Linked DNA regions of Streptomyces venezuelae. The protein of the gene in region 1 binds, or shares a complex with, the protein of each later gene. Links are inferred from orthologs where the notes say so. Each region holds a gene or a part of one and is shown on either strand. Other genes may lie near its edges.

What was found.
Region 2: the proteins of pcrA (region 1) and uvrB are in contact, whole or in part, in a crystal structure (PDB 7EGT), measured with the Thermus thermophilus proteins. The link is inferred for Streptomyces venezuelae from one-to-one orthologs. Residues at the interface, in WP_096412145.1 of Thermus thermophilus: His654, Arg656, Phe657, Gln666, Asp668, Glu669, Lys680, Arg681, Leu682, Ser683, Lys685, Tyr686, Ala687; in WP_096411307.1 of Thermus thermophilus: Glu23, Leu25, Arg26, Asp27, Gly28, Glu29, Arg30, Phe31, Arg55, Glu326, Asp327, Phe328, Glu379, Ser382, Gln383, His398, Gly400, Arg401.

What each region holds. Positions count from the first base shown.
Region 1 is NZ_CP029194.1:3,419,805-3,433,843, forward strand. What follows is about bases 5,580-8,614. They hold pcrA (DNA helicase PcrA), read right to left. Parts: upstream 8,304-8,614; coding sequence 5,856-8,303; downstream 5,580-5,855. Other genes in these bases: DEJ46_RS15185 (M23 family metallopeptidase), read left to right, coding at 5,580-5,787; DEJ46_RS15195 (hypothetical protein), read right to left, coding at 8,449-8,614. Outside these bases: DEJ46_RS15165 (SWIM zinc finger family protein), read left to right, coding at 1-545; DEJ46_RS15170 (DUF5691 domain-containing protein), read left to right, coding at 583-2,319; DEJ46_RS15175 (cobalamin B12-binding domain-containing protein), read right to left, coding at 2,405-2,812; DEJ46_RS15180 (esterase/lipase family protein), read left to right, coding at 3,114-3,953; more of DEJ46_RS15185, read left to right, coding at 4,183-5,579; more of DEJ46_RS15195, read right to left, coding at 8,615-8,802; DEJ46_RS15200 (C40 family peptidase), read left to right, coding at 9,150-10,289; DEJ46_RS15205 (LuxR C-terminal-related transcriptional regulator), read right to left, coding at 10,311-11,033; DEJ46_RS15210 (ATP-binding protein), read right to left, coding at 11,030-12,295; DEJ46_RS15215 (PspC domain-containing protein), read left to right, coding at 12,452-13,792; DEJ46_RS15225 (DoxX family protein), read right to left, coding at 13,949-14,039. UniProt on the Escherichia coli protein: A helicase with DNA-dependent ATPase activity. Unwinds DNA duplexes with 3'-5' polarity. Translocates on single-stranded DNA with 3'-5' polarity. Initiates unwinding more efficiently from a nicked substrate than double-stranded DNA.
Region 2 is NZ_CP029194.1:6,565,123-6,579,100, forward strand. Bases 5,051-8,024 are described here. They hold uvrB (excinuclease ABC subunit UvrB), read left to right. Parts: upstream 5,051-5,450; coding sequence 5,451-7,598; downstream 7,599-8,024. Other genes in these bases: DEJ46_RS30030 (MHYT domain-containing protein), read left to right, coding at 5,051-5,367; DEJ46_RS30040 (TerD family protein), read left to right, coding at 7,738-8,024. In the rest of the region: DEJ46_RS30010 (MFS transporter), read left to right, coding at 1-1,244; DEJ46_RS30015 (PD40 domain-containing protein), read left to right, coding at 1,248-2,246; DEJ46_RS30020 (MFS transporter), read right to left, coding at 2,306-3,598; DEJ46_RS30025 (methylated-DNA--[protein]-cysteine S-methyltransferase), read right to left, coding at 3,643-4,206; more of DEJ46_RS30030, read left to right, coding at 4,468-5,050; more of DEJ46_RS30040, read left to right, coding at 8,025-8,316; DEJ46_RS30045 (TerD family protein), read left to right, coding at 8,490-10,361; DEJ46_RS30050 (TerC family protein), read left to right, coding at 10,627-11,652; DEJ46_RS30055 (MFS transporter), read right to left, coding at 11,735-13,018; DEJ46_RS30060 (MBL fold metallo-hydrolase), read right to left, coding at 13,169-13,825; DEJ46_RS30065 (maleylpyruvate isomerase family mycothiol-dependent enzyme), read right to left, coding at 13,864-13,978. UniProt on the Escherichia coli protein: The UvrABC repair system catalyzes the recognition and processing of DNA lesions. A damage recognition complex composed of 2 UvrA and 2 UvrB subunits scans DNA for abnormalities.

The DNA.
Region 1 (14,039 bases):
ACACGGCCGACGCCCGGCTGACCACCCGGCGCGTCTGGCTGTACGGGGCCGCGACCGGACGGACGGTGTTCCTCCTCTCCTTCGGCGCGGCAGGCCGGGCCCCTGCCATCGCCCTTCCCGTGGGCGCGCTGCTCGACGGCGAGCTGACGCCGTACACGGGCGCCGGCCGGCTGCGCGCGGAGCCGGGCGAGCACCTCGTCCCGGTCGACGCCCCCGCCTCCCCGCCGCCCGGCGGGCCCGTGGGCGAGGCCCTCGACGCGTACGGGCGCGCGCTGAGCGAGGACCCGTGGCTGGAGTCCTGGCCCGTGACGCTGCGCCAGGTCGTCCCGGCGCGCGCGGAGTACGGCTGGCAGCTCGCCGACGCGGACGGCCGCGAGGCCCTGCCACTGACGCCCGCCGCGCAGAACCGGCCCGGGCTCTGGCGTCTCGTCGCTCTCTCCGGCGGCGCTCCCCTGACCGTCTTCGGCGAGTGCGGCCACCGGGGCTTCACCCCGCTCGCCGCCTGGTCGGCGGAGGCCCCGGCCGAGACGGTCCCCCTCATATGACGGCCCGCCACCTCCCCCGACCGCACGGAGGACCTCGATGAACACGCGCGCGACGCCCCCGGCCCCGTACACCGCGAGCTCGGACAGCGGCGGCGACGGCGGCCGTGGCGGTGACACCGACGACAGCGCTCGCCTCTGGGAGGAGCTCGTCACCTCCGCACTGCTCGGCACGGACCGACGGCCGCCCACGGCCCTCGCGGGCACGACCGGCGCGGGCACGCCGGGCGCCGGCCCGGCGGGCGGGGACCTCGCGGGTACGCTGCTCGACGCCGCCGCGCTGCACACCGTACGGCGCAGGGCGGGGCTGCGCCCCGGGCCCGCCGCGCCCCCGCTCGACCCCGCGCCGGAGGACCCGCGCCGGCCGCTGCCCGAGGCGGCCCGGAGGCGGCTCGACCAGCTCCTCGCCGGGCGGGCCGCGCCGTCGCCCGCGGCCGGGAGGCGCGGGGCCGCTCCCGACCTCGCCGAACTGCTGCCCCAGTGGCTGACCCTCGCCAACGAGCGCGGGTACAAGGCACCGCCCGCCGCCCTGCCCGCCCTGCTCGACGCGGCCAGGGCCCGCACCGACCTGCGCCCCCACGCCCTCCGGCTCGCCGGGCCGCGCGGCCTGTGGCTGGCCTCCCTCAACCCCGAGTGGCGGTTCGCCCTGCGCGGTGCGGGCGCGGCCGGCCGTCTCCCGTCCCCCGAGGACTCCGAGGGCGTCAGGGCCCTGTGGGACGAGGGCCTGTTCGCCGAGCGGGTCGCGCTGCTGGCCGCCGTACGGACCGGGGACGCGGCGGCCGGTCGCGCCCTCCTGGCGTCCACCTGGACCGCCGAGCGCGCGGAGGACCGGCTGATGTTCCTGGACTCGCTGCGGACCGGGCTCTCCGACGCGGACGAGGAGTTCCTGGAGGCCGCCCTCGCCGACCGCAGCCGCAACGTCCGCGCGACCGCCGCCGAACTGCTCGCCGCCCTGCCCGCCTCGGCGTTCGCGGGCCGGATGGCCGGCCGGGCCGCCACCTGCGTCGGCCTCGACCGGACGGCGGAGTCGCCCACGATCTCCGTCGAGGCGCCGCACGAGTGCGACGCGGCGATGGAGCGCGACGGTGTCGTGGCGACCCCGCCGGCGGGGCGGGGCGAGCGTTCCTGGTGGCTGGGCCAGCTCGTCGAGGCCGCCCCCCTCGCCTGCTGGATCACCCGGTTCGGCGGACGGACCCCGGAGGAGATCGTGGCCCTGCCGGTCGCCGACGACTGGCAGGGCGAACTGCACGCCGCCTGGTGCCGGGCGGCCGTACGGCAGCGGGACGCGTCCTGGTCCCGCGCGCTGCTCGGCGCCCCCGCCGTGCCGCCCGCCACCGGCCCCGGGACCTCGTCGCTGGCCGAGCGTGCCCAGCTCCTCGCGACGCTCCCGGCGGACGAGCGGGCCCACTGGGTCGCCGCCTTCGTCGCCGCCCACGGCCTGTCGGAAGCCTTCCAACTGCTCGGTGTCTGCGCCGTGCCCTGGGCCGGGCCGCTGGGCGCCGCCGTGATCGACGCCCTCGACATCGCCCGGGACGCGGGCAGTTATCCCTGGAGCTTCAGCGGGGTGATGGGACTCGCCGAGCGCTGTCTCTCCCCGGAGGCGGCGCGCCACCTGGACTCCCTGACGGCCCTGCCCGACGAGGAGGAGGACGCCGCGCCCGGCGCGGGCGGCTACTGGTCCGAGGCCTTCCAGCGCCTGGTCTCCACCCTCCGGCTGCGCGCCGCGATGCACGCCGAGCTCAGCGGCGGTCCCGAGCCCACCGGGGCCGCCACCTGACGGGACGGCACACGTCGAAGGGCCCCTCCCGAAGGGAAGGGCCCTGACAGACGAGACACCCGAAGGCGCACGGATGTACGACGGGTCAGGCCGCCACGCGGACGTTCGCGTTCACCCATTCGACGATGGAAGCGGTCGTCGCGCCCGGCGTGAAGATCTCCGCCACGCCCTTCTCCTTGAGCGGCGCGATGTCCGCGTCCGGGATGATGCCGCCGCCGAAGACCTTGATGTCCTCCGCGTCCCGGTCCTTGAGCAGTTCCAGGACCTTCACGAAGAGCGTGTTGTGCGCGCCCGAGAGAATGGAGAGACCGATCGCGTCGGCGTCCTCCTGGATCGCGGTGTCGACGATCTGCTCGGGAGTCTGGTGGAGACCGGTGTAGATGACCTCCATACCGGCATCGCGCAGCGCCCGCGCGATCACCTTGGCCCCGCGATCGTGGCCGTCGAGGCCCGGCTTGGCGACCACCACGCGGATCGGACCGGTCACACCCATCACTGCCTCCACATGCGACCCCCGCGCTTGATTGCCGGGGCGGTGAACGAACGTTATCTCCAGCATCCCGCAAGCGGCCGTTTCACGGTGGCGAGGGAGGGGGAAATCACACGTGGGACATGTTCGCTCTGCGCCGTTCCCCGCTTAGGGCCCTCCTCCTGGGCCCACCAGCCGCAAGCGGGGCCCGGTCGCAAGGGAGCCGCGAGGAGGTCGCCGTACCTCCGCGCCGCCGTCCGTGCGGCGCGGAGGTACGGCGTACCTCCGTACGGTCCGGCCCCGCGTGCCGCTCGGGAGGCCGACGATGGAGCTCTCCAAGGTCACCGCCCTGATGAAGGCCACCGCCTTGGAGCTCGCGATCCTCACCGGGCATCTCGTCCTCTACCCCTCCGGGATCGCGGCCGAGCGCCTCTCCCCCTCCTGTCCCGCCACCGACCCGGCCGCCGGTGCCTCCACGGACCCGGCCACCGGTCCCGACGCGACGATCGCCCCGGGGATGCGCCCGGTCGTCCTGCTGCACGGCTTCGTCGACAACCGCTCCGTCTTCGTCCTGTTGCGCCGTGTCCTCAACCGGCACGGCCGTGGCTGCGTCGAGTCGCTCAACTACTCGCCGCTCACCTGCGACCTGCGGAGCGCCGCCGAGCTGCTCGGGCGGCGGGTGGAGGAGATCCGCGCCCGCACGGGACACGCCGAGGTCGACATCGTCGGGCACAGCCTGGGCGGGCTCGTCGCCCGTTATTACGTACAGCGCCTGGGCGGTGACACCAGGGTGCGTACCCTCGTCATGCTCGGCACCCCGCACTCCGGCACCACCGTGGCCCCGCTCGCCGACGCCCATCCGCTGGTGCGGCAGATGCGCCCCGGTTCGCCGGTCCTGCGGGAGCTGGCCGGCCCCGCGCCCGGCTGCCGGACGCGGTTCGTGAGCTTCTGGAGCGATCTCGACCAGGTGATGGTGCCGGTCGAGACCGCGCGCCTCGACCACCCCGACCTTCTCGTGCACAACGTCCGGGTCAGCGGCATCGGCCATCTCGCGCTGCCCGTCCACCCGACGGTGGCCGCCGGGGTGCTCGGCGCCCTGGACGCCGGCGGACCGGTGGCTCCGGGCGCTCACGAAGGGGAACCCGGCGCAACCTCGGTCGCCTGACGTCTTCTCGCCACACCCTGTTCTTCGAACGTTCCTCGAACACAAGGCCAAAGCTCTACCCGCGAGCTGGCGAAACACGGCCGATTGCCCGTTTCCTGCGCGGGCAAACCCCTCCGAAGATTGTCGGTTGCGCATACCGCCGGGTACAGTCGCGCCACTGCTTCCCCCGGGACACCCCTCATCGGGACCGCCCCGGAATGGTCCTGCTGCCGAGGCGAGAGAGACGTTGGTGAACGACCAGCACCCCCACGCCGGGTACGTCGGAGACGACGCCCACACCACAGGCAGTTTCGCCGTCGACCCGCTGTTCGGTGCCTACCCCGCGGGTCAGACCGACCACAGCGGCCAGTGGGACTTCGGCCAGTACGGGATGACCGGTCAGTACGACACCGCAGGACAGCAGCAGCAGTACGACACGACCGGCCAGTGGAACACCACGGGCCAGTGGGACACGTCGGGCCAGTGGCAGTCCGTCGACCAGTACGGCACCACCGCCACGCACACCGCGTACGACACCGCCGGGCAGCAGTACGACACCACCGGACAGTGGGACGCCTCCGCCTGGAACGACGCCCAGCAGACCGGCCGGTACGAGACCGTCCACGCCGCTTACGCCGCCCAGGGCACTGGGGGCACCTCCCATGCCGGAGGCTATGAGGCGTACGACGCCACGGGCCAGTGGGCCGCCCCCGCCTTCGCGACGGAGACCGGCGCCTACGACGCGACCGCCTGGAACCAGGCGGCCCCCGAGGCCGAAGCGGTCGTCCCCCAGCAGTACACCCCGCAGCCGGAGCACACCGCCGAGTTCGCCTTCGACTACGCCCACGAGCAGGCGACGGAGGCGCAGACCGAGTACGCCTATGCCGACGAGCTCGTGGACGTCCTCGACGACTCCGCCCACGGCGCCGCCGAGCCTGCCGAGGAGTTCGTCGCCGGGCCCACGGACGAGTTCGTCACCGAGTCCGAGGACGAGTTCGCCGACGAGCCCGTCGCCGAGGCCGCCGCCGACCCCTACGTCGAGCTCCGCACGGAGACCCCGCTCGCCGGCCGCCCCGTGCGCCGCGGCGCGGGCAGCAGCCGCGGCCGCCGCCGTACCCCCGCGAAACGGTCCGCCCTGCTGACCGTCGCCGTCCCCTCCGCCTGCGTCATGGGTGTCGCCGGCATCGCCGCCGCCTCCGTCAGCGGGCTCACCAACCCCACCGAAGACGGCGGCAAGAAGGACAGCACCACCACCCTCGCCGCGGCCGACCCCGGTTCCGTCAAGCAGGTCGCCGCCAACAGCGCGCTGGACACCCAGCTCGCCGCGCTCAGCGAGGACGCCCGCGACTTCGGCGACCGCGCGAGCCGCACCCAGGAGCGCATCGACCTCCGCGTCCGCCAGGAAGCCGAGAAGAAGAAGCGCGAGGAGGAAGCGGCCCGCAAGGAGGCCCTGCGCCCCAAGTTCAGCCTGCCGGTGGAACTCCACCGGCTCAGCGCGCGCTTCGGCCAGTCCGGCGTCAACTGGATGTCCGTGCACACCGGCATCGACTTCCCCGTGCAGACCGGCACACCCGTCATGGCCGCGACGGACGGCACCGTCCGCACCCAGATCAACAGCGCCTACGGCAACATGGTGATCGTGACCGCCCCGGACGGCACCGAGACCTGGTACTGCCACCTCAGCAGCGCCAAGATCCGCTACGGCCAGGTCAAGGCCGGCGACGTCATCGCGTACTCCGGCGACACCGGCAACTCCACCGGCCCCCACCTCCACTTCGAGGTCCGCCCGGGCGGCGGCTACGCCATCGACCCGCTGGCCTGGCTGCGCAGCCACGGTCTCGACCCGACCAGCTGACCTTCACCCGCCGACGTGCGTACGAGAGAGGGCCCCGGCCGAAGCCGGGGCCCTTCCCGTGCGTGCCGCTACAACTTCTCGACCGGCGCGTACCGCAGGAGCAGCCGCTTCGGCTTCTCGTCGCCGAAGTCGATCGTCGCCTGGGCGTCCGCGCCGACCCCCGTCACCGCGGTGACCGTGCCGAGACCGAACTGGTCGTGCGTGACGCGGTCGCCGATCGCGAGCGTGATCACCGGCTTCTCGCCGGCGCGCCGGGTGGCGAAGCCCGACGGACCGGAACGCGCCCGGGAGGAGGAGAGCGAGGAGGTGATGCCCGAGGTCGGCCCGGCGGGCTTCGCCATCGGGCCGGTCCGCTTCCACTCCAGGTACGCGGGCGGGATCTCCTCCAGGAAGCGCGAGGCCGGGTTGTACGAGGGCTGGCCCCAGGCGCTGCGCATCGACGAGCGGGTGAGGTAGAGCCGCTCGCGGGCGCGCGTGATGCCGACGTACGCGAGGCGCCGCTCCTCCTCCAGCTCCTTCGCCTGGCCGAGGGCGCGCATGTGCGGGAAGACGCCGTCCTCCATGCCGGTGAGGAACACGACCGGGAACTCGAGGCCCTTGGCGGTGTGCAGGGTCATCAGCGTGATGACGCCCCGGCCCTCCTCGTCCTCGTCCGGGATCTGGTCGGAGTCGGCGACGAGGGCGACCTTCTCCAGGAACTCGGCGAGGGTGGCGGGCTCCTCGCCGCGCTCCTGCTCGAACTCGAGGGCGACGGCGGCGAGTTCCTGGAGGTTCTCGATCCGGGTCTCGTCCTGCGGGTCGGTCGAGGCCTGGAGCTCGGCCAGGTAGCCCGTGCGCTCCAGGACGGCCTCCAGGACGACGGCGGGGCCGGCGCCGGACTCGACGACGGTGCGCAGCTCGTCCATCAGCGCGTTGAAGCGCTTCACGGCGTTCGCCGAGCGCGCGGCCATGCCGTACGCCTCGTCGACCCGCTTGAGGGCCTGCGGGAAGGTGATCTTCTCGCGGAGGGAGAGGGCGTCGATCATCGCCTCGGCGCGCTCGCCGATGCCCCGCTTCGGGACGTTGAGGATCCGGCGCAGCGGGACGTTGTCCTCGGGGTTGGCGAGGACGCGGAGGTACGCGAGGACGTCCCGTACCTCCTTGCGCTCGTAGAAGCGCACCCCGCCGACGACCTTGTAGGGCAGTCCGACGCGGATGAAGATCTCTTCGAAGACACGGGACTGGGCGTTGGTCCGGTAGAAGACGGCGACGTCGCCCGCCTTGACCTGGCCGGTGTCCGTGAGCCGGTCGATCTCGTCGGCGACGAACTGCGCCTCGTCGTGCTCGGTGTCGGCGACGTAGCCGGTGATCTGCGCGCCCGCGCCCGCGTTGGTCCAGAGGTTCTTGGGGCGGCGGGACTCGTTGCGCTCGATGACGGCGTTGGCGGCGGAGAGGATCGTCTGCGTGGAGCGGTAGTTCTGCTCCAGGAGGATCGTCGTCGCATCCGGGTAGTCCTCCTCGAACTGGAGGATGTTGCGGATGGTCGCGCCGCGGAAGGCGTAGATCGACTGGTCGGCGTCGCCGACGACGCACAGCTCGGCCGGGCCGAGGTCCTCGTAGCCGGTGCCGACGAGCTCCCGCACGAGCGTGTACTGGGCGTGGTTGGTGTCCTGGTACTCGTCGACGAGGACGTGGCGGAAGCGGCGGCGGTAGTGCTCGGCGACGTCGGGGAACGCCTGGAGCAGGTGGACCGTCGTCATGATGATGTCGTCGAAGTCCAGGGCGTTCGCCTCGCGCAGCCGCGCCTGGTACATCCGGTAGGCCTCGGCGAGGGTCTTCTCGAAACCGTCGGCCGCCTGGTCGGCGAAGGCCTCCTCGTCGATCAGCTCGTTCTTGAGGTTCGAGATCTTGGCACTGAAGGACTTCGGCGGGAACTTCTTCGGGTCGAGGTCCAGGTCGCGGCAGACCAGGGACATCAGGCGCTTGGAGTCGGCGGCGTCGTAGATCGAGAAGGACGAGGTGAAGCCGAGCCGCTTCGACTCGCGGCGCAGGATGCGCACGCACGCACTGTGGAAGGTCATGACCCACATGGCGTTGGCGCGCGGGCCGACGAGCTGCTCGACGCGCTCCTTCATCTCGCCGGCGGCCTTGTTGGTGAAGGTGATCGCCAGTATCTGGCCGGGGTGGACGTGCCGCGTGCCCAGGAGGTGGGCGATGCGGTGGGTCAGCACCCGGGTCTTGCCGGAGCCGGCGCCGGCGACGATGAGCAGCGGGGTGTCGGTGTGGACGACGGCGGCGCGCTGCTGTTCGTTCAGCCCCTCCAGGAGCGCGGCGGGGTCGACGACGGGGCGCGCGGCGCCGTCGCGGTAGTACGCGTCCCGGGGCGGGGGCGCGTCGAAGTGCTCCCCGAAGAGGTCGTGCGGGACCTCCTCCGGGGCCGGGGCGCCGTGCTCGTGGTCCTCGGGCGGGGGCGGGGCCTCCCCCGAGGAGTGGTTCTGGAGGCCGGCCAGGAAGCTGTCGTCAAAGAGGCTGCTCATCGCCTCACGAGTCTAGGACGCCCCACCGACATCCGGGTCCGCCTTCGGGAGCCGCCTTCGTCACCCGGCTGCGGAACGGGTCACACCACGGGATCCGGGGCTCGGGTCGGGAGCGTCCGTGGCTCGGGTCCGGTGCGTCCGTGGCTCAGGTCCAGAGGGTGGCGATGAAGATGTTCGCCGTGGTCAGGGCGCCGACGGCGGCGAAGAGGCCCTTGTCGACCTTCTCCTCGTCCCGCTTGACGTAGACCAGGCCGAGGACGACGACGAGCACGGCCAGCTTGATGCCGATCTTGATGTTGTTCACGGTCTGGTCGTCGGCCTGGTTGAGGCCGACGAGCGCGACGCCCGTGATCAGCATGACCAGCGCGCCGTGCAGCATCGCGGGGGTGAAGCGGGCCGTACCGGCGCCCATCGCCTTCATCTGGGTGAGGAATCCGCCCAGGAGGGAGGCGATACCGATGATGTGCAGGGCGACGAAGACATTGATGAGTACGTCCATGGGGCGGAGCCTAACGGGGGCCCTATCACCGGCCTCCGGTCGGGTCCACTCCCTCCGGCGCTTCGGTCGGTCGACTGTCGCAATGTCCCCTCGTCCGTCACCCCGGACGAACGAGTTCGATCCATGTCCATCACCTGTCGCCAATAGCGGTCAACTCACTGCCCGGGCGTGACCCCGAGGTTTAGCGTCTTCCAGCAGGTGGCCGGCTCCCACCACCGCCGGTCACCCGGCGGCTGCCGGTCATCCCCGCCAGGAAAAACCCGGCGGCGGTCCGTCTCCCCTGTGCGGTCCGCCGTCGGCCCTGCGGGCACCGTTCCCCCGCAGGGAAGAGGATGTGACCCGCCCTCGTGGCAGCGCACCGAAAACCCAGGCAGTCCCCGCTCGGTGGACCGGCGGTCCGCACCGCCGCCACCCTCGCCCTCGCCTCCGCGGCGACCGCGACGCTCTTCGAGGGATCCGGGCACGCGGACCCCCGCCTCACCACCGCCCAGGTCAAGGCGAAGGTCGACCGGCTCTACCACGAGGCCGAGGTCGCGACGGAGAAGTACAACGGGGCGAAGGAGCGGGCCGACGCCTCCCGCGCGGCGTTCGACCGGCTGCGCGACGAGGCCGCCCGCAGGGCCGAGCGGCTCAACACCGCCCGGGACGGGCTCGGGTCCATGGCCACCGCGCAGTACCGCTCGGGCGGTCTCGACCCCGCCGTACAGCTCGCCCTCACCTCCGACCCCGACGAGTACCTGGAGCGGGCCGCGCTCGCGGAGAAGGCCGCGGACCGGCAGGCGGTGGCCGTCACCGCCGTGCGCCGCGAGCTCGGCGCGCTCCGCCAGCTGCGCAGCGAGTCCGCGGGACGGCTGACCGCGCTGCGCGGACACGAGGAGGAGCTGCGGCGGCAGAAGACCGTCGTCCTCGGCAAGCTGGAGGCGGCAAGGAAGCTGCTGGCCCGGCTGACCGCGGAGGAACGCGCCCGGTACGACGCCGCCGTCGCGGCCCGGGACAGCGCCCGCGCCCCGCGGAGCGACAGCGCGAGCAGCGGTACGACAGCGGGTACGGCCACGGCCGCCGGTGGCATCTCCGACCCGGCCGCGGCGCGCGCCGACCGTTCCTCGGGCGGCGAGCGCGGCCCCGCGGCCGCCCCGAACACCCGGGCCGCCGAGGCCATCTCCTTCGCCCGCGCGCAGCTCGGCAAGCCGTACGTCTGGGGGGCGACGGGTCCGTCCGCGTACGACTGCTCGGGGCTCACCCAGGCCGCCTGGCGCGCGGCCGGTGTCACCCTCCCCCGCACGACGTACACCCAGATCAACGCCGGGCAGCGGGTCTCCCGCTCCCAGCTCGCCCCCGGTGACCTGGTCTTCTTCTACTCGGGGATCAGCCACGTCGGGCTCTACATCGGCGGCGGCCAGATGATCCACGCCCCCCGGCCCGGCGCCCCGGTGCGGGTCGCCCCGATCGACGAGATGCCCTTCGCCGGAGCGACCCGGGTGGGGTGACCGGTCCCGGTCGTGCGGGGCTCAGACCAGGCGGCGGGCGGTGGCCCAGCGGGTCAGCTCGTGGCGGTTGGAGAGCTGGAGCTTCCGCAGCACCGCCGAGACGTGCGACTCGACCGTCTTCACCGAGATGTAGAGCTGCTTGGCGATCTCCTTGTACGCGTATCCACGGGCGATCAGTCGCAGCACCTCCCGCTCCCGCTGGGTCAGCCGGTCCATGTCCTCGTCCACCGGCGGCGCGTCCGTCGAGGCGAAGGCGTCCAGGACGAAGCCGGCGAGCCGAGGGGAGAAGACGGCGTCGCCCTCCTGGACGCGGAAGATCGAGTCGACCAGGTCGGTGCCGGTGATCGTCTTCGTGACGTAGCCGCGGGCACCGCCCCGGATCACCCCGATGACGTCCTCGGCCGCGTCCGAGACGGACAGCGCCAGGAAGCGGACCGGGTCCTCGGCGGCCGCCATCAGGCTCGCGCAGCGGCGCAGCACCTCGACGCCGCCACCGCCGGGCAGGTGCACGTCGAGGAGGACGACCTCGGGTCGGGTCGCGTTGATGACCGTGACCGCCTGGTCGACGTCGGCGGCCTCACCGACCACCTCGACCCCGGTGATCTCGGTCCGGCCGATCTCCGCCTGCACTCCCGTACGGAACATGCGGTGGTCGTCGACGAGCACGACCCGCACCCGGCGTTCCGTGCCCGGCGCCGTCGCCCCCGCTTCGGTCCCGGCCGCTGCTCCGGTCTCGTCGCTCATCCGTCCGCCCTCTCCATCTCAAGCTCCACTTCGGTGCCCCCGCCCGGCACGGACCGCAGCCGGGCCGAACCGCCGTTGCGCTGCATACGACCGATGATCGATTCTCGTACGCCCATCCGGTCCTCGGGCACTGCGTCCAGGTCGAAGCCCGGACCGCGGTCCCGCACCGAGACGAAGACCATGCGGCCCTCCACCTCGGCGAAAACCTGCACCGCCCCACCCTCGCCACCGTACTTGGCGGCGTTCACCATCGCCTCGCGCGCGGCCTGCATCTGTGCGGTCAGTTTCTCGTCGAGCGGGCAGTCGCCGACGACGACGACCTCCAGCGGGACTCCGTGCATGTCCTCGACCTCGGCCGCGGCCTTCTTCACCGCCTCCGCGAGGGTCGCGGGCTCCTCCTCGTCCCGGCCGGTGCCCTCGGGCTTGTAGAGCCAGTTCCGCAGCTCCCGCTCCTGCGCGCGTGCGAGACGACGCACCTCCCCCGCGTCGTCGGCATTGCGCTGGATCAGCGTGAGGGTGTGCAGCACCGAGTCGTGGACGTGTGCCGCGACCTCGGCTCGCTCCTGCGCGCGGATGCGCATGGTCCGCTCCTCCGTCAGGTCCTGCGACATCCGGACCAGCCAGGGGCCCGCGAGCAGCGCTATCCCGGTGAGGACCGCGACGGCGGCGGTGAGGGCCGTTCCCAGTTGGGCTATGGAGCCGCGGACCACCAGGAAGACCGCGAGGCCCGTGCCGACGAGGGCGACGCCGACGAGTCCGCGGACGAGCTGGAACGTCCGCCTGCGCCGGCCGGACTCGGTCCAGCTGGCCCGGCGGGCGTTGTCCGCCTGGCGCCAGACCAGGACGACGCCGACCGCTATGAGGAGGAGGGGCCATATGTACCGCCCGGACTCGTTGTCGACATTGACCTTTCCGATGAGGGCCACGCTGCCGATCACGAGCGCGATCAGGGCGAAGACCTGGCCCTTGTCGGGCTTGCGGAGCCGGCGACGGCCGTCCGGGGTGATCTCGAAGACGGGGCGGGGAGCGGCCCGGCCGCCGACGCCGAGCGGGACGACTATCCAGAAGACCGCGTAGAGCAGGACGCCGAGGCCTTCCGTGAAGAACAGCGCCACGAACAGCGCGCGCACCCAGACGACCGGCAGTCCGAGGTGGCCGGCGAGGCCGCGCGCGACACCGCCGAGCCACCGCCCGTCGGCGCTCCGATAGAGCCTGCGCACGGGTGGTTCGTCGGTCTCGGTGACACGAGCGGCTGCGGACATGCACCGATCGTCACACGTCCGCCCCGCCCCGGACATCAGGGTCGGCCCTGAGATCGCCCCTGGTAACGCCTCAGGGGCGACACCCCTCCGAATATCAGGGTCGGGCCAGGGTCGATCCCGGTGCCGCATCGGGTCACGGGCAGTCACCATGGATGCATGACGAGTTCGAAGCCTTCGACCCACGAGGCCCCGCCGCCGGCGGAGGCCGATGCCTCCCTGCCTCTGCAGCGCTCGCGGAGCGGCAAGGTCGTCGGCGGAGTCTGCGCGGGCCTCGGCCGGCACTTCGACCTCGACCCGGTGATCTTCCGGATCACGGTCGGCGTGCTGTCCGTGACGGGCGGGGTCGGCCTGATCTTCTACGGCTTCGCGTGGCTGCTCGTCCCGCTCGCGGGCGAGGACGAGCACGAGGGACGCAGGCTCCTGACCGGCCGGGTCACCGGGGCCACTCTGGCCGCCATATTCATGGCGCTGACCGGCTGCGGGATCTTCCTGACGACGCTGCGCAGCGGGTCGATGCTGGGCTTCACGATGCTGCTGTCGCTCGCGGTGTGCGGCGCGGCGGTCTGGTCGCGGCGCCGGGCGACCGGCGGCGAGGCGGAGGGCCGGACGGAGACGGGGGCCGCCCACGTGGTCGTCGAGGCGCCGCCCGAGACCAAGGCGCCTCCCCGGATCGAGTACCACTCCTGGTGGAAGGACCCGATCGTGAAGGACGGCTCGACCGGCAGGGTGACCTTCGCATACCTCTGGGGACCGCACGGCCTCGTCGACAAGGACGGCAAGGTCGACGGCGTGGTGCCGAAGCCCGGAAGCCAGTGGGGACCCGACCCCTCCCGCGCCGACCGGCCGACACCCTCGGTCCGGCGTACTCCGCTGTCCATCGCCGGTCTCGTCCATCTGCTCGCGATGCTCGCGGCCGCCCTCGGCACCGCCCTCACCTGGGAGACCGAGCCGCTGGGCACGAGCCTGCAGACGGGTCTGGTCGCCGCCCTCGCGGTGTTCGGCCTGGGCCTCGTCATCAGCTCCTTCCTCGGCCGCACCGGCTTCGGCACGATCGTCAACACCGTGATCACGGCCTGCCTGCTCGCCGGGGCGGTCGCCCTGCCCGACCGGATCACCACGGACTGGGTCCGCGAGACGTGGAAGCCGGCCACCGTCGCCGCGGTGCAGCCCTCCTACGAGCTGGGCACCGGCGTGGGTCTGCTCGACCTGTCGGCGCTCCCGGTCCCGGCGGGCACGACCGTCACCACCCGGGCGGAGGTGGGCGCCGGCCAGCTCAAGGCGGTCGTCCCGAAGGACGTCGTGGTGAAGCTCCACGCCGAGGTGGGGCTCGGCGATCTGCAGCTTCCCGGGCAGCCCCCGGACGACATCGACATCGCCCCGGACATGGACGAGACCCACACGATCGCCCCGCCGGCCGGGACCGCCCCGGCAGGCACGCTGGACCTCTCGCTCGAGGTCGGCATCGGACAGGTGGAGGTCACCCGTGCTGCTTCATGAGTTCCGCCCCGGTCGGCTGATCGTCGGCCTCACCGCCCTCACCCTGGCCGCGGTCTACACGGGCGACCTCGCCGGAGCCTGGACGACCCCGTGGTTCGCGGTGGTCCCGGTGCTCTGCTGCGGCCTGGGCACGGCCGGCTTCGCGGGCTGGTTCGCCTATGAGGTACGGCGCCGCCGGTCGGCGAGAAGCCTGTCCACCGACAGCTCGGACGCCCCTGCCAGCAGCAGCGGGAGCCAGGCCATCAGA
Region 2 (13,978 bases), 3.1 Mb from region 1 along the record:
GCGTCCCGGGCACCGTCCTCGCGCTCGGCGCGGTCAGCCTGGTCACCGACATCTCCTCGGAGATGGTGACCGCCGTGCTGCCGCTCTACCTCGTCGTCGGACTCGGCCTCTCCCCGCTCCAGTTCGGGCTGCTCGACGGGCTCTCCACCGGCGCCACCGCGCTCGTACGGATCCTCGGCGGAGCCACCGCCGACCGAGGAGGACGCCACAAACAGGTCGGAGGGCTCGGCTACGCCCTCTCCGCCTGCTCCCGGCTCGGCCTCCTCCTCGCGGGCGGCTCGGCCGCCGGGATCGCCGGGGCCATCGCCGCCGACCGGCTCGGCAAGGGCGTCCGCACGGCTCCGCGCGACGCGCTCATCACTCTGCACAGCCCGCCCGAGGAGCTGGGCCGCGCCTTCGGCACCCACCGCGCCATGGACACCACCGGGGCCCTCCTCGGCCCGCTGGCCGCCTTCGCCCTCCTGTGGGCCACGGCGGAGGCCTACGAGGCGGTCTTCGCCGTCAGCTTCTGCGTCGGGGCCTTCGGCGTCCTGCTGTGGGTGCTGTGCGTCCCGGGGCGTCGGCGAAGCCCGAAGCCGCCGCTGCGGCCGGCGTCGCCGGGTCCCCGCCCCGGCGCAGAAGCGGCGCCACGCGCGCGTGGCGGGGTCTTCAGCGCGCTGCGCTCGCCCGCGTACCGGCGGATCCTCCTGTGCGCCGCCCTCCTCGGAGCCACCACGGTGGGCGACGCCTTCCTCTACCTGCTGCTCCAGCAGCGGCTCGAACTCGACGCCACCTGGTTCCCGTTCCTGCCGCTCGGCGCCGCCGGCGTCTATCTGCTGCTCGCCGTCCCGGCGGGCCGCCTCGCCGACCGAATCGGCCGCCGCCGGCCGTTCCTGTACGGCCACGGGGCCCTGCTCCTCGCGTACGGGCTGCTCCTCGCCCCCGTGACGGACGTCCTCCTCCTCGGGGGAGTCCTCGTACTCATCGGCATCTTCTACGCGGCCACCGACGGCGTCCTGATGGCCCTGACCGGCCCCTTCCTCACCGAGGGGCGCCAGGCGGGCGGCCTCGCGCTCGTGCAGACCGCGCAGGCGCTGGCCCGGCTCGGCGCCGCCGTCGCGTTCGGCGCCGTCTGGACGGCGAGCGGGCCGCGCACGGCGCTCGTGGCGGCGGGCCTGGCCCTCGCCGCCGCCCTGTGCTGCGCCGCAGGATTCCTGCCCGCGAGCGACCGGCCCGCCGAACCCACGCCCCTCCGAGAGGACTGACCCATGCACGCCGAGACCGACGTCCGCCTGTCCCGCCACGCGCGCGCGTGGATCCTCGTCCTCGCGCTCGTGCTGCTCGGCGGCGGCGCGACCGCCTACACCCTGCGGGCGGCCTCCGGGCGGCAGACCGGGGCCACCGGCACCCCGGTGGCCGGCTTCACCCTCGACGGGGCCCGTCCCGGCGCGCTCCACTTCAGGGACACCGCGACCGGGCGCGTCGCCCGCCTGGACCCCTCCGCGTCCGGCGGCCGGGTCGCCGGCGGGCCGGCCTGCGACCGCTTCCACGCGGCCGGGCCCACCGCGCTCTGCCTGGTGCGCCGGCCGGGCGTCCCGGCCCGCTCGTACGCCCTGGTGCTCGACGACCGGCTGCGCGAGACACGCCGGATCGCGCTCCCGGGCATCCCCAGCCGGGCCCGGGTCTCCGCCTCGGGGCGGATGCTCGCCTGGACGATGTTCGCGACCGGCGACTCCTACGCGCGCTCGTCCTTCTCCACCCGCACGTCCATCCTCGACCTGCGCACGGGATACCTGGTGAAGAACATGGAGCAGATTCCGCTGACCCTCGACGGACGCCGGTACCACGCCCCCGACGTCAACTACTGGGGCGTCTCCTTCGCCGCCGACGACAACCGCTTCTACGCCACCGTCTCGACGGGCGGGCGCACCCATCTCGTCGAGGGAGACATGGCGAACTGGTCGGCCCGGACCCTGCGGGAGAACGTCGAATGCCCGTCGCTCTCCCCGGACGGAACCCGTCTCGCCTTCAAGAAGCGGGTCTCCGAAGGCCCGCGCGAGCCGTGGCGGCTGTACGTGTACGACCTGCGCTCCGGACGGGAGCACCCCGTCGCCGAGCGGCGAGGCATCGACGACCAGGCTCTGTGGACGGACCCCGGGACCCTCGCGTACGGATACGGGGGAGCGGTCTGGTCCGTACCGGCCGACGGCACGGGGGAGCCACGGCGGCTGGCGCGCGGGGCCTCGTCACCCGCGCTGCCGCGCTGACCGCCGTGCAGCCGGCCGCCGTGCGGCAGGCCGCCGTACCGCCGGCCGCCGTGCTCGGTTCAGGCCTTCCGGAGGGCGCCGCGGACCGCGAGCGCCGCCATCGGCAGCAGCAGGCACGCGGCGATCGCGTTGAGCGGCCCGTAGCCCGCCTGCGAGACGATCAGACCGGCCGCGAGCCCGCCGACACCGGCGGCCGTGTTCATCACGAAGTCGGAGAGCCCCTGGACGGCCGCCCGCGCGGCCTGCGGCACCGAGTCGGTGAGCAGCGCCGAGCCGGAGACCAGACCGGCGGACCAGCCGAGGCCGAGGACGAAGAGCCCCAGGGCCGTCCGGCCGTGGCTCGGTCCCGCCGTGCCCGCGATGAGCGCCGCCACGGCGATCAGCCCGACGGCGAGCCCGATCACCGACAGCCGGCCCAGCCGGTCCGAGAGCCAGCCCATCACGGGCGAGAAGGCGTACATGCCCGCGATGTGCCCGCTGATCACGAGGCCGATCAGCTGGATGCCCGCGCCGTGGTGGGTCAGTGCGACCGGGGTCATCGACATGATCGAGACCATCGCGGTGTGCGAGGCGGCGACGGTGACCAGGGCGAGCCGGGCCTGCGGCGATTCCCGTACCGCCCGCATCCCTGCGCGCAGGGAGCGGCCCTCCGGCCGCTCGGCCGCCCCGGGATCCGCGAGGGCGCGGGCGGTGAGCAGCGGGTCCGGGCGCAGGAGGAGGGCGACGACCGCCGCCGAGACGACGAAGACGCCGGCGGCCCAGACGAAGGGCCCCGCGGTGGCGGGGATGCCCAGGCCGGACACGCTCTCCCCGGCGGGTGCGGCGATGTTCGGCCCGAGCACCGCCCCGATCGTGGTCGCCCACACCACGGTGGAGATGGCCCGGGCCCTGCGGTCGGGCTCGGCGAGGTCGGCGGCGGCGAAGCGGGCCGCCAGGTTGGCCGAGGAGCCGGCGCCGAAGCCGACGAGGCCGAGAAGGAGCAGCGGGAAGCTCTCGACGGCCGCGCCGAGCACCACCACCACGGCACCGAGCGCCCCGAGCAGGTACGCCAGGACGAGCCCCGCCCGGCGCCCCCGCGAGGCCATCAGCGCGGCCAGCGGCATGGCGAGCAGCGCGGGACCGGCCACCGTCGCCGTGGAGGCGAGCCCGGACAGAGCCTCCGTACCGCTGACGTCCTTGGCCAGGACGGCGGCGAGCGCGACGCCGATGGCGATGCCGAGGCCGCCGAGGATCTGGGTGGCGATGAGCACGGCCTGCACCCGTCGGCGCAGCGCGGGAAGTTCGGCCGCGGTGACGGGAGCGGATATCCCGTCAGGCAAGGTGACGTCAGGGGCGTCGGGGGAGCTGGTCACTTACGTGAGTGTGCCAGTCGTCCCATCCGATGGGAACGTCCCCCTCAGAACAGCGGCGCGGGCAGCACCCCCTCCAGCGCCAGCAGCTGCCGCTTCGTCTCCAGACCGCCCCCGAAGCCCCCGAGACCGCCGTCGCTCTCCACCACCCGGTGGCACGGCACCACCACGGGCAGCGGATTGGCGCCCATCGCCGCTCCGACCGCCTGCGCCGCGCCCGGCTGCCCCACGCGCCGCGCCAGCTCCCCGTACCCCACGACCGTGCCGTACGGGACGGTCGTCAGCTCGCGCAGCACCTGCCGGTTGAAGCCGGATGTCAGGCTCCAGTCCAGCGGCAGGTCGAAGGCGCGCGGGTCGCCCGCGAAGTACGCGTCGAGCCGGCGTATCGCCTCGGCGAGCAGCCCCGAGGCGCACTCCACCGGCTCCACCCCGAACCGCCCGCGCAGACGGTCGAGCATCTGCACCCGCCGCGCCGCGTCGGCGTGGAACTCGACCCGCACCAGCCCCCGCCCGGTCGCGGCGAGGAAGAGCGGACCGATGTCGCTCTCCACGACCGTCCACTCCACTGCGACGGCCGGTTCGCCGCCCGTCGGCTCCGCTTCGATGTCCATGACGCCCACGGTACGACCCGCCACCGACAAGCGACCGGAGCGGGCCCGACCAGCTCGGGGACCGGGGCGGGAGGCGTCACGAAGGGGCGCCGGGCCACTGCGGAGATCACGGACCGGTCTCGCTCCGGTCTCACGAGTGGAAATTCCCCGGTCACATGGTCGAGAGGCCCCCGGCGCGCCATAATCTCGCCCCGGTAGTACTACCCAGCGGTACCGACTGTTTTCGGACGACGTGGCACCAGGGGTGGAGGACACACGCTCATGCAGGGCACGGTCGACGGATTCAGCTACGGGCTCGTCACTCCGGTGGCCGCTTTCATCATGGCCTGCCTAGGCGGCGCCCTCGGCCTGAGGTGCACCACGAGGTCGCTCCGCCACCGCGACACCTTCAAGGCGGGATGGCTCGCCCTCGGCGCCACCTCCATCGGGACCGGCATCTGGACGATGCACTTCATCGCCATGATGGGCTTCTCCGTCCAGCAGGCCCCGATCAGCTACGACCGCCCCATCACCTTCGCCAGCCTGGGCGTGGCCGTCCTCATGGTCGGCATCGGGATCTTCATCGTCGGCTACCGCGGGGCGACCGCCCTGACACTCGTCACCGGCGGCACGATCACCGGCCTCGGCGTCGCCACGATGCACTACCTCGGCATGGCGGGCATGCGCCTCCACGGCCGCATCGAGTACGACACGCTCACCGTCGCCCTCTCCGTGGTCATCGCCGTCGTGGCCGCCACCGCGGCCCTCTGGGCGGCCGTATCCGTCCATGGATTTCTGGCCAGCCTCGGCGCGAGCCTGGTGATGGGCGGAGCCGTCAGTGGTATGCACTACACCGCCATGGCGGCGGTCAGCGTCCACATCCAGGGCACCGAGACGCCCGTCGGCACCGGCGACACCGCGACCTCGCTGCTCCTGCCGATGCTGATCGGCCCGGCGGTCTTCCTGATCCTGGCCGCCGTGGTCGTCATGTTCGACCCGCTGCTCGTGATGGGCGACCCGGACTGGCAGCGGCCCGCCGCGCAGAGCGTGCACCGCCCGGGCGTGCCGGCCCCGCGCCACGTGCCGTCCTACGGCGAGCCCGCCAACTGGTCGGCCCGCCCCGCCGGCCGCGCCGCCCGCCGGAGCGTCCCCCGCGGCGGCCACCGCTCCCAGGACTGGTGACGGGACCGGTGACGGGACACCTCCGCGACGGGCGGTGAGCGGATCACCGCCCGAGTGTCGGTGCCGGGTCGTACGGTGGTTCCATGCGGCCCGTTTCCAAGATCGAACGTTCGGTGGCGCCCTTCGAGGTCGTCAGCTCCTACCAGCCCAGCGGCGACCAGCCGACGGCCATCGCCGACCTCGAGCGGCGCATCCGCGCGGGCGAGAAGGACGTCGTGCTCCTCGGCGCCACCGGCACCGGCAAGTCGGCCACCACCGCGTGGATGATCGAGAAGCTCCAGCGCCCCACCCTCGTGATGGCGCCGAACAAGACCCTGGCCGCCCAGCTGGCGAACGAGTTCCGCGAACTCCTGCCGAACAACGCGGTCGAGTACTTCGTCTCGTACTACGACTACTACCAGCCCGAGGCGTACGTCCCCCAGTCGGACACGTACATCGAGAAGGACTCCTCGATCAACGAGGAGGTGGAGCGCCTCCGCCACTCCGCGACGAACTCCCTGCTCACCCGCAGGGACGTCGTCGTGGTCGCCTCCGTCTCCTGCATCTACGGCCTCGGCACGCCCCAGGAGTACGTGGACCGCATGGTCCCGCTCAAGGTCGGCGAGGAGATGGACCGCGACCAGCTGCTCCGCCGCTTCGTCGACATCCAGTACACCCGGAACGACCTGGCGTTCACCCGCGGCACCTTCCGGGTCCGCGGCGACACCATCGAGATCTTCCCGGTGTACGAGGAGCTGGCCGTCCGCATCGAGATGTTCGGCGACGAGATCGAGGCGCTCTCCACCCTCCACCCGCTCACCGGCGAGGTCATCAGCGAGGACCGCGAGCTGTACGTCTTCCCCGCCAGCCACTACGTCGCGGGCCCCGAACGCATGGAGCGGGCGGTCAACGACATCGAGCGCGAGCTGGAGGTCCGCCTCGCCGAGCTCGACAAGCAGGGCAAGCACCTGGAGTCCCAGCGCCTGCGCATGCGGACCACGTACGACATCGAGATGATGCGGCAGATCGGCTCCTGCTCCGGCATCGAGAACTACTCGATGCACTTCGACGGCCGCGAGCCCGGCTCCGCGCCGAACACCCTCCTCGACTACTTCCCCGAGGACTTCCTGCTCGTCATCGACGAGTCGCACGTCACCGTGCCGCAGATCGGCGCCATGTACGAGGGCGACGCCTCCCGCAAGCGGACCCTCGTCGACCACGGCTTCCGGCTCCCCTCCGCCCTCGACAACCGCCCGCTGAAGTGGGAGGAGTTCCAGAAGCGGATCGGCCAGACCGTCTATCTCTCGGCGACCCCCGGCACCTACGAACTCTCCCGGGGCGACGGCTTCGTCGAGCAGATCATCCGCCCCACCGGGCTCGTCGACCCCGAGGTCGTCGTCAAGCCGACCGAGGGCCAGATCGACGACCTGGTCCACGAGATCCGGCTGCGCGCCGAGAAGGACGAGCGGGTCCTCGTCACCACCCTCACCAAGAAGATGGCCGAGGACCTCACCGACTACTTCCTGGAGCTCGGCATCCAGGTCCGCTACCTCCACAGCGACGTCGACACCCTGCGCCGCATCGAGCTGCTGCGCGAGCTGCGCGCCGGAGAGTACGACGTCCTCGTCGGCATCAACCTCCTCCGGGAGGGCCTCGACCTCCCCGAGGTCTCCCTCGTCGCCATCCTCGACGCCGACAAGCAGGGCTTCCTGCGCTCCGGCACCTCCCTCATCCAGACCATCGGCCGTGCCGCGCGAAACGTCTCGGGCCAGGTCCACATGTACGCGGACCGGATCACCCCGGCGATGGAGCAGGCCATCGACGAGACCAACCGGCGCCGCGAGAAGCAGGTCGCGTACAACACGGCCCACGGCATCGACCCGCAGCCGCTGCGCAAGAAGATCAACGACATCGTCGCGACCATCGCCCGCGAGGAGGTCGACACCGAGGAGCTCCTGGGCAGCGGCTACCGCCAGACGAAGGACGGGAAGGCCGCGAAGGCGCCCGTTCCCTCGCTCGCCGCGCACGGCCCCAAGGGCCGGGGCAAGGCCGGCAAGTCCGGTGCGGCGGGCTCGACGGTCGAGCTCGGAAGCCGGCCGGCCACCGAACTGGCCGCGATCATCGAGGAGATGACCGACCGGATGCGCGCCGCCGCCGCCGAGCTGCAGTTCGAGGTCGCGGCCCGGCTCCGTGACGAAGTGGGAGAGCTGAAGAAGGAGTTGCGCCAGATGAAGGAGGCGGGTCTCGCCTGACCGGACGCGGTCCGGTGTGTTGCAAGACCGACACAAATCCGGACCGCGGCTCTGCGGTGTCAGTGCCTCTGCGTAGGGTGCTGGACAACCGCACGCACCGGACAGCGGGCGCGGGGAACGCAACGAGAGGGGCAAGCGCGTGACGGTCAACATGACCAAGGGTCAGGCCATCAGCCTGGAGAAGCAGGGCGGAGGCAGCCTCAGCCAGGTGCGGATGGGGCTCGGCTGGCAGGCGGCGCCGCGCCGCGGTCTCTTCGGCAAGCGCACGCAGGAGATCGACCTGGACGCCTCGGCCGTCCTCTTCGCGGACAAGCAGCCGGTGGACGTGGTCTTCTTCCGCCACCTGGTCAGCGACGACGGCTCGGTCAAGCACACCGGTGACAACCTCGTCGGCGGCGCGGGCCAGGGCGGGGACGACGAGGCGATCCTCGTCGACCTCCAGCGGGTCCCGGTCCACATCGACACGATCGTCTTCACCGTGAACTCCTTCACCGGTCAGACGTTCCAGGAGGTGCAGAACGCCTTCTGCCGGATCGTCGACGAGACGAACGGCCAGGAGCTCGCGCGCTACACCCTGGACGGCGGTGGCAACTACACCGCGCAGATCATGGCGAAGGTGCACCGGGTCGGCTCCGGCTGGCAGATGACCGCCCTGGGCAACCCGGCCAACGGCCGGACGTTCCAGGACCTGATGCCGGCGATCCTGCCGCACCTGTAGTCAGGGCCGCGCAGGACGCACCCACAGCTCCCGGAGGCACCAGGCCGCCGGGAGCTGTCCCGCACCACCGCACGACCGCGCTACTGCACGCCCGCACCACCGCACGCCCGCGCCACCGCATGACAGCACGTCCGCACCACTTCGTACCGGGAACCGCTGAGGGGAAAGAGCCGATGACGGCCGAGCTGGTCCGGGGGCAGAACCACCCCCTGCCCGACACCCGACTGGAGATCAGGGTGTCGGCCGGTCACCCGGTCGTCGCCGGAGCCGCCCTCGGCGACGAGCAGGGCAGGGTCCCGGGCGTGGAGTGGATCGCCCACCCCGTCGCCCCCTCGCTCCCCGGTGTGGACGTCCCCCGGCAGGCCGGGGCCGATCAGCGCCTCGCCGTCGACCTGGCGGCCGTCCCGGACGCCGTCCACCGCGTCTCCGTCCTCCTGGCACTGCCCGTGGGCGCCGGCGGACCGACCTCCTTCGGGAAGGCCGCCGCCCCCTTCGTCGCCGTCACCGGCCCCGACGGCACCGAGATCGCCAGCTACACGATCACCGGGCTCGACAGCGAGTCCGCCGTCGTCGCCCTGGAGCTCTACCGCCGCCAGGGCGCCTGGAAGGTCCGCGCGATGGGCCAGGGGTACGAGGGCGGCCTCGCCGCCCTCCTCGGCGACCAGGGCCTGGAGCGCCCCGCCGACCTGGCCGCGTCGATCCTGGCGCCGGCGTCGGCTCCGACCGCGACTCCGGCTCCGACCGCGACTCCGGCTCCCGCCTCCGAGCCCACCCCCGCCGTTCCCGGGCCGGCCCAGACCTCCGGCGGCCCGATCAGCTACACCCACCCCCGGCGCCGGCCCGCCACGCCGGAGCCGGCTCCCACGCCCGCCCCTGCTTCCGTTCCGCAGGCGTCGCAGGGGCAGTCCGCCCCCACCCCCGTCGCCGGGGACGCGGCCGGCTGGTCCATGGACGAGCGCCTGTACAACCAGGTGTGGGGGATGTTCGAGGACCTGGCCCGTACCGCCGCCGCCTACCGCAGCGCCTGCGAGTTCGCCGAGTCCCGGCTCGACCGGGAGCTCGACGAGACGCTCTCCGACTACCGCTCCCGGGTCGGCGGCGCGAACGACGCCGCGCGGTCGGCCGCCCGCGCCCGTCACGACGAGCTCGTGGAGCGGGCACGGGAGGTCCTGGACCGGGACCTCGCCCAGCTCGCCGTCGAGTCAGAGGTCGTCGAACCGGCACTGCCGCCCGCCTACGCCCGCTGGGACAACCCGGCCTGGCACGCCTACCGCCCGCCGGCGGAGGAGCCGATGGCCGTGCGCCTGGGCGACCTCCACCTGCCCGAGCGCACCGAGCTGCGGATCCCCATGCTCGTCCGGCTCCCGATGGAGCGCGGGCTCTGGGTGGACAGCGGGCGCGGCCGCTCGGAGGCGGCCGGCCTCCTCGACGAGACGGAGCTGCGGCGGCTCGCCCTCGACAGCGCGGTCGCGCACGCGGCCAGACTGCTCGCCGTCCACCCGCCGGGCGGCTTCGCGGTCCATGTCGTGGACGCGGCCGGGGCCGGCGCCGCCGCGCTCGCGCCGCTCGTGGACACCGGCGTGCTCGCCGCCCCGCCCGCCCGGGGCGCGGCGGGCGTCACGGCCGTCCTCGACCAGCTCACCGAGCGGGTCGACCTTCTCCAGATGGCCCTGCGGAACGGCGCGGTCGACGCGCTGCCGCCCGGTCTGGACGACGCCCGGCAGCTCCTGATCGTGCACGACTTCCCGCACGGCTTCGACGACCGGGCGGTCACCCGGCTCCGGTACCTGGCCGACGAGGGCCCGGGCGTCGGTGTCCATCTGCTGATCGTGGCCGACCGGGAGGACGCCGCCGAGTACGGCCCCGTGCTCGATCCCCTGTGGCGCTCACTGCTGCGCCTCACCCCCGTCCCCGACGACCACCTCGCCGATCCTTGGGTCGGTCACGCGTGGTCGTACGAGCCCCCGCTCCTGCCGCCGGGCAGCCGGGTCCTCCGTCAGGTGCTCGCCCAGGTCGCGGAGGCCCGTCCGGCAAAGCGGCCCTGACCTGGCTCCGGCCACGCCTCGACCTGGCTCTGACCTGGCCTTTTGGTGGCTCTTTACCCTGCCCTTTACCTTCTCTTGGTCTTTCGGGTAGTGTTCGTGGTGCGGAGGGGAGTACTCCCCATGCGCGGCGTACCCGTCAATACGGACGGATCCTCGGTGATCCGATCCCGGGGCGTCGGCCCGGACGTGGTGCGAACCGCCCGGGTGGAAGAGACCTCCGGCAGCGACGACGCTGATCAAGTAGCCGTACGACGCCGGAGGCGCAGTGGACGTTTCAATGACCCTGTGGGTGCTGACCATTCTCGGTCTGGTCGCCCTCATCGGAGCCGACTTCTTCATCGGGCGGAAGCCCCATGACGTCTCGGTCAAGGAAGCCGGAATCTGGACGATCGTCTGGGTCGTGCTCGCCGTGCTCTTCGGAGTCGGTCTGCTGGTGTTCGGCAACAGCCAGGCGGCCGGGGAGTTCTTCGCCGGCTACGTCACCGAGAAGTCGCTCAGTGTCGACAACCTCTTCGTCTTCATCCTGATCATGGCGAAGTTCTCGGTCCCGTCCCACCTCCAGCAGCGCGTGCTGCTCGTGGGTGTGGTGATCGCCCTGGTCCTGCGCACGGTCTTCATCGTCGCGGGCGCCGCGGTCATCGCGAACTTCTCGTGGGTCTTCTACATCTTCGGCGCGTTCCTGATCTACACCGCCTGGAAGCTCATCCAGGAGGCGCGTGCCGACGAGGAAGAGGAGGACTGGGAGGAGAACCGTCTCCTCAAGTCCGTCGAGAAGAAGTTCGGCGTCGCCGACAAGTACCACGGCACCAAGCTCTTCATCCGCGTCAACGGCAAGCGCGTCCTGACCCCGCTGATGGTCGTCATGATCGCCATCGGCACCACGGACATCCTCTTCGCCCTCGACTCCATCCCGGCGATCTTCGGCCTGACCCAGGACCCGTACATCGTCTTCACCGCCAACGCCTTCGCCCTCATGGGCCTGCGGCAGCTGTACTTCCTGATCGGCGGCCTGCTCAAGAAGCTGGTCCACCTCAGCTACGGCCTGTCGGTGATCCTCGGCTTCATCGGCGTGAAGCTCGTCCTGCACGCCCTGCACGAGTCCGGGGTGCACGTCCCGGAGATCTCCATCGGGTTCTCGCTGGCGGTCATCGGCGGCGTCCTGGTCGTCACCACGATCACCAGCCTGATCGCCTCCAAGAAGCAGTCGGAGCGAGCCGCTGCCGAGAGCGCGGCCGGCACCGACGGTGTCGAGGACGCGGACGGCGTCCAGAAGGACAGCATCGACGCCTGACGCGTCACCCACGGCGACGGCCGGCCAGGGGCACCCGCCCCCGGCCGGCCGTCGCCGTTTCGTGCTCCTGTGTTCCCGGCCTTCAGGCCGGTGCGGCCTCCACCGCCTCGGAGGGCTCCGGCAGCGTCTCCGGCAGCAGCGCGAAGCAGCCCAGGCTGATCAGGGCCACCACGGTCAGATAGGCGGCTACACCCCAGGGCGGGCCCGAGCCGCCGTCCGCCGAGAGGGCGGTGGCGACGATCGGCGTGAGGGCGCCGCCGAGGACGCCCGCGAGGTTGTAGCCGACGGCCGCGCCCGTGCAGCGGACGCGGGGCTCGTAGAGCTCCGGGAGGTACGCGGCGATCACCGCGAACATCGTGATGAAGGCCAGCAGCGAGCCCAGGAAGCCGAGGAACATCAGGAACGGCTCCGCGGTGTGCAGCAGGGCCACCATCGGGAACATCCAGAGCGCCGAGGCCGCGCACCCCGCGAGGCACAGCGGGCGGCGGCCCCAGCGGTCGGCGAGGAGGGCCACGAAGGGCGTGGCCGCGCCCTTGACCGCCACCGCGGCCATCACACAGGTCAGCATGACCGTGCTGCTCACCCCGAGCCGCTCGGTGCCGTAGGTCAGGGCCCAGGTGGAGACGGTGTAGAACACCGCGTACCCGACGGCGAGCGCCCCGGCCGTCAGCAGCACGAGACGCCAGTGGTCGCGCGCGACCTCGGCCAGCGGGGCGCTCGCCCGCCGGCCCGACGCGGACAGCTCCTCGAACTGCGGGGTCTCCGCCAGCGAGGAACGCAGCAGCAGCCCGGCGGCCGCGAGCAGCCCCGCCGCCCAGAACGGCACCCGCCAGCCCCAGGAGCGGAAGTCCGCGTCGCTCAGGCCCGCCGTGAGCGCCAGCATCACCCCGTTCGCGAGGAGGAAGCCGACCGCAGGGCCGATCTGCGGGAAGCTCGCCCACAGCGCGCGCCGGTTCGGCGGCGCGTGCTCGGCGGTCAGCAGGACGGCGCCGCCCCACTCGCCGCCGAGGCCGAGTCCCTGGAGGAAGCGGAGGGTGAGCAGGAGCAGGGGCGCGGCGATGCCGAGCGTCTCGTACGCGGGGACGCAGCCGACCGCGACGGTGGCGCAGCCGGTCAGGAGCAACGAGGCGAAGAGGACCGGCCGGCGGCCGTACCGGTCGCCGACGTGCCCGAAGAGGACCGAGCCCAGCGGGCGGGCGACGAAGCCGATGGCGAAGGTGCCGAAGGCGGCCAGGGTCCCGGCGAGCGGGGAGAAGGTCGGGAAGAAGAGCGGCCCGAGGACGAGGGCGGCGGCGGTCCCGTAGACGAAGAAGTCGAAGAACTCGATGGCGGTGCCGACGAGCGAGGCGGTGGCGAGCCGGAGCATCGACGGCGGAGCGGGTGGAGCCGGGGGAGCGGGTGGGGACGGAGCGTGACTGGGGCGCATGTGGCGCCAACTACCCGGCGGCCGTCCCGGTTACGGGGGCGTACGGAAGCGCGCGGCCGGTGAGCCGCGCGCTGTCGGTACGACGGCCGCTCACCAGCCGCGCTCGCGCCACTCCGCGAGGTGCGGCCGCTCGTCACCGAGCGTGGTGTCCTTGCCGTGGCCCGGGTAGACCCAGGACTCGTCCGGGAGGACGCCGAAGAGCTTGGTCTCCACGTCGTGGAGGAGGCTCGCGAAGGCCTCAGGGTCCTTCCAGGTGTTGCCCACCCCGCCGGGGAAGAGGCAGTCGCCGGTGAAGACGTGCGGGTGGCCGTGCGGGTCGTCGTAGACGAGGGCGATCGAGCCGGGCGTGTGCCCGACCAGCCTGCGGGCGGTCAGCTCGACCCGGCCCACCCGGATCGTGTCGCCGTCCGCGACCGGCACGTCGGTGGCGACCGGGATGCCCTCCACGTCGTCCGCCCCCGCGTAGGTCCGGGCGCCGGTCGCGGCGACGACCTCCGCCAGGGCCTGCCAGTGGTCGCCGTGCCGGTGGGTGGTGACGACGGCGGTGATGCCGTCGTCACCGATCAGCGTGAGCAGCGTGTCGGCGTCGTTGGCCGCGTCGATCAGCAGCTGCTCGCCGGTCGCCCGGCAGCGCAGCAGGTATGCGTTGTTGTCCATCGGGCCGACAGCGACCTTCGAGATCATCAGGTCCGTCAGCTCGTGCACGTCCGCCGGTCCGCCGACCTTCACACTTCCGCTGTACGTCATGGGCTCAGCCTAGCTCCGCCCACCGGCACCAGGGGGTGCTACAGCGGCGGGAGCGCCGGGAGCGGGCCGCCCTCGGTCTTGAGCGCGGAGCCGTCGCGGCGGCCGGCGAGCCAGCCGAGGAGCTCGGGGGCGGGGCCGGTCACGGTCACCTCG